Regions from separate parts of the Globicatella sanguinis genome, predicted to be linked through region 1. Evidence: predicted binding sites of a transcription regulator. Region 1 holds the regulator's gene; the other holds the start of a gene.
The links. The regulator HrcA, encoded in region 1, represses chaperone genes, less so after heat shock. The targets are predictions, from matches to a motif close to TTAGCACTCNNNNNNNNNGAGTGCTAA.

Region 1 (2,420 bases):
GTGGCGCGTGGTTTGTTAATTTTAGACATTATGATTATTACCCCCTTAACCTTTGTCATCGGCTTAGAAAAAGGTGTGATGACGGTCATTACTTTATTGATTACAAGTCAAGTTCTTTCCTTTATTTTGGAAGGATTTAACCCACGTAAAGCTGTTACGATCGTTTCAAATGAGCATCAAGCGATCGCACAGAAAATTACCGATACATTAGATCGTGGTATTACAGTATTAAATGGTTATGGTTTTTATACGCAACTGGAAAAGCATGTGCTATATATTGTTATTAGCGAGCGTCAATTACTGGCATTACAAAAAATTGTTCATGAAATTGACCCTAAGGCATTTGTAACCGTCACCGATATTCATCAAGTAGTCGGCGAAGGCTTTACTTTCTTTATCGAACCTGAAAATGATACACCGGCAGTGACCAACCTTTCTGGTAATGAACCTTAATTTATTAGGGACATGGTAATATAGTAAAAGCTAGTCATTTCAAGTCGCTACCATGTTTTGATGATGGATTAATCAATGGAAAGTCTGGTATTGCGACCTAAAAGCCATTATTGCCTTCAATCGAAACTTACTCATTATGAGATGGAAGCAAAGAGACGATTACGAAAGTTATAAAGCAAATAGCTAACTCTCTGTATGAAGTAACTGTTAGTACAGGAGCCCTAACCAACTTTTTTATGACTCGATTAATGGCTTTGTTTTTAGCAATTATTTTCTATTTTAAACTAAACATTTTATCATTGTTATACAAAACCTTATAATAACAACCTTCTGTTGATTAGCACTCTCTATAAAAGAGTGCTAATTTTTTATTAAAAAGTGTTGACAAAGGCTATAGTAGGGTGTATGATATAGATAGGTTAGCACTCCAAGTGTATAAGTGCTAATTAGTGAGGTGAGAAAAATAGATGAATTTAACGCCTAGACAACAACAGATATTACAGTTGATTGTTAAATTGTACGGAGAGACCGAAGAACCTATCGGTTCGAGGACTTTATTGCAAAGAAGTGTCTTACAAGTAAGTCCAGCTACTGTTCGTAATGATATGATGGCGCTCGAGCAATTAGGGTTTCTAATGAAAGCTCATAGTTCAAGTGGTCGTATTCCTTCTTATGAAGGCTACCAATTTTACATTGATCAATTAATCGAACAAATAAAGCAAGAGTCTGAAAATAAGCCAGAACAATCAAATAAGTTATTTGGTGAACGATATTATGATGTTCAACAATTTGTCTTGCATGCGACTAATCAGTTAGCACAATATACTGGTTATCCGGTTGTCGTTTTGATTTCGAATCTGAGTCATCGTAGGATGCGCGATTTTAAATTAACCAAATTATCGGATTATCAACTCATTGCGTCAGTGATTAGTGACCATGGACAGGTTGAAAGTCAATTATTTGATTTACCATATGCTTTAAAAGACGAGGCAATCGATAAGATTGAACAAATTATTCAAGATGAATTGATCGATTTAACATTAGATGATGTGTATCAACGTATGAAATTGACAATTCCCTTAAAAATTCAACAGGCTGTTTCAGTACAATTGAATTTTGCCTCTTTAATCAAAAAGGCAAACGAAGCACATGACAGTCAGTATTATCATGTTGCAGGAAAAAATCATTTGTTTGATCTCATTGATCCAGAACTACCAACTGAAGGCTGGCGCACTTTGTTTGATTTAATCGATGGAAACGAAGCCTGGTATCAAATTTTAACTGATGCAAAAGTTGGTTTGAATGTCACATTTGATTTTACAACGCCACCGTATCACTTTAAAAATGTAAGTATCGTTACGGCGAAAAGTAAAATTGGCAATCATGTCATTACCTTTGGTTTGGTAGGTCCTGCGACAATGCCTTATCATAAAATTATGACAGGAATGCAAGATTTATTAATCGAACTATCGAATTATTAACAATTAAAAGGAGGTATCGTAGTGGCAGAAGAAAACAAACGTAATGAAGAATTAGAAAAAGATGTTTCAGAAGTTGAAGTTGAATCCCAAACTACCAAAGATGTTGAAGAAACAACAGCAGAAGTAGAAGCAAGCTCAACTGTTGATGAAACAGTAGAAACAAAGGTGGAAGAGAATCCACTTGCTGAATTAGAAGCAAAAAATGATGCTCTAGAAGACCAAGTGCTAAGATTACAAGCTGAAATTGCGAATATGAAAAGAACGAATGCTAAGGATCGTCAAGATTTAGCAAAATATCGTTCGCAAAAATTAGCAACTTCAATGTTAGAAGTAGTTGATAATCTAGAACGCGCTTTACAAAGCGAGACTAATTCTGATGACGCTAAAGCATTGAAAAAAGGTGTTGAGATGGTTCTCTCACAATTACAAAATGCTTTGGAAAGTGAAAACATTAAAGTCATTGATCCAATGGGAGAAAAATTTGAC
Region 2 (2,420 bases), 1.0 Mb from region 1:
TGTAAAAGTTATATATAGAACAAGTAAATTGATTGAATCTTGAATTAAGAGCAGTATAATGAATGTAAAGATATCAATTGAAATATTAATAATTAAAACGACTAAGAATACCTATGAATGAGAGGTGCAGTAAAGTATTCATATTTACCTTAAAAGCTGTTATGGCTTTATAGAATGTGAAGGATGTTCCCCAAGTGAATACTAATCGTAGTCGTTTTTTTATAGCCTCAATTCAATCAATAAAGGATTTATCATTATTTGGCAAACCATCCATTATCGCGGTGATGTCCATTCAATAACTAAGTCCTAAGTAAGACTATAAACTACTTAATAACATGGAAGGAGGATAGCGCCTTGAAACCGTCTGAAAACTGAAAGGAGGTTATCCAACTATCTCTGTCTTGGCCGTACAGTAGAACGGCTTTTTTGTTTGAAATAAGAAGCTTAAATGAGTAAACATTATGAAATGACTGGTTGAAGAAAAAAGCTGATTAAAATTATCCCATTTCAGTTTTAGAAAAAATATTAAATCATCCAGAATTTAAGTTAAAATATATTAATAGTTCATCTGATGGAGTATTAGCAACTAGAGTTACTTGAAAACTCTATGAGGATATGATAGTTTATAAGCTAACAGAGGTGATCGAGTGATGGATAATCAGTTGCTTAATCCTAATCATAATTTTTATCCAGAAGATGATTCTTTTTTACGCTTTGAAAAAGCATATTATCAAATTGCTAAGGCGGTCTATCCTGCGTGGAGTATAGAGGCGAAAATGATTCAACAACTTAAAAAAAGTTCTCAAAAGGTAATCCAGATCGCACCGCCCGAGACGATTGATAACCAGACTTATAATTTTCATTTTAAGCAAATTTACGATAATGCAGGGAATGCCTGGTTTCAATTCGTGAACGTCCAACAACAGTTACCCAAGTCAAATTAATTTGAATAATCTAGTCAAACTACTTGCTTTTTGACCAAAAATGACCTATTATTATAACTGTATTAGCACTTAAGGTGATAGAGTGCTAAAAATATCAAATAGTGGAGGAATACAATCATGTTAAAACCCTTAGGAAAACGTGTATTAATCAGACTAGAATCAAATGAAAAAGTTTCAACAGGTGGGTTAGTATTAGCAAGTGCTGCAAAAGAAAAACCAACTCAAGGTGAAGTAATTGCTTTAGGTCAATTAGTAACCGAAGAAGATATCGTGAAAACAGGCGATGTTGTTTTATTCAATGAGTTTTCAGGAACAACCATTACTCATGAAGGTACTGACTACTTAGTCATTGATTTAGAAGAAGTATTAGCAATTTTAGGATAGGAGATAGTAGATAATGGCAAAAGAATTAAAATTTTCAGAAGATGCTCGCGCTTCATTATTACGCGGAGTCGATATTTTAGCAAATACCGTTAAAACCACTTTAGGACCAAAGGGCCGTAATGTGGTGTTAGATAAAACATATGGTTCTCCATTAATTACCAATGATGGTGTGACGATTGCTCGTGAAATTGAATTAGAAGATCGTTTCGAAAACATGGGAGCACAATTAGTATTAGAAGTTGCTTCAAAAACCAATGACGTAGCTGGTGACGGAACGACTACCGCAACAGTTTTAACCCAAGCAATTGCACGTGAAGGAATGAAAAACGTTACTGCTGGTGCCAATCCAGTAGGAATTCGTCGTGGAATTGATATGGCAACGAAAGTAGCCGTAGAAGCGTTAAAAGGTTTATCACAACCTGTATCATCTAAAGATGCGATTGCTCAAGTTGCAGCTGTTTCTTCAGGAGATGAAGAGATTGGTGCATTAATTGCTGATGCAATGGAAAGAGTCGGCAATGACGGTGTTATTACGATTGAAGAATCTAAATCCATTGACACTGAATTATCAGTAGTAGAAGGGATGCAATTTGATCGTGGTTACTTATCACAATACATGGTATCTGACAACGAGAAGATGATTGCGAACTTAGAAAACCCGGCAGTATTTATTACAGACCGTAAAATTACCAATATTCAAGATGTTTTACCATTATTAGAGGAAATTATGCAATCTGGTAGACCTTTGTTAATCATCGCCGAAGATGTTGATGGTGAAGCATTGCCTACTTTAGTATTAAATAAATTACGTGGTACCTTAAATGTGGTAGCAGTTAAAGCCCCAGGATTTGGTGATCGCCGTAAAGCAATGTTAGAAGATATTGCTGTATTAACTGGAGCAACTGTTATTTCAGAAGAATTAGGTTACGAATTAAAAGATGCGACAACAGCGCACTTAGGACATGCAGGTAAAGTGACGGTAACGAAAGATTCAACAACAATTGTTGAAGGTGCAGGAGATAAAGCGGCTATTGAAAATCGTATCCAAATTATCCGTGCTCAAGCAGAAGAAACAACTTCAAGTTTCGACCG

Region 2: CYJ72_RS08630 (co-chaperone GroES) is a predicted target of HrcA. The motif match lies at 1,007-1,033, and genes of this name have one in related genera.

What each region holds. Positions count from the first base shown of each region.
Region 1 is NZ_CP126962.1:350,364-352,783, reverse strand. It holds gene CYJ72_RS01455 (YitT family protein) at 1-453, shown strand, start outside; gene hrcA (heat-inducible transcriptional repressor HrcA) at 921-1,934, shown strand; gene grpE (nucleotide exchange factor GrpE) at 1,956-2,420, shown strand, end outside.
Region 2 is NZ_CP126962.1:1,923,289-1,925,708, forward strand. It holds gene CYJ72_RS08625 (DUF5960 family protein) at 651-944, shown strand; gene CYJ72_RS08630 (co-chaperone GroES) at 1,062-1,328, shown strand; gene groL (chaperonin GroEL) at 1,342-2,420, shown strand, end outside.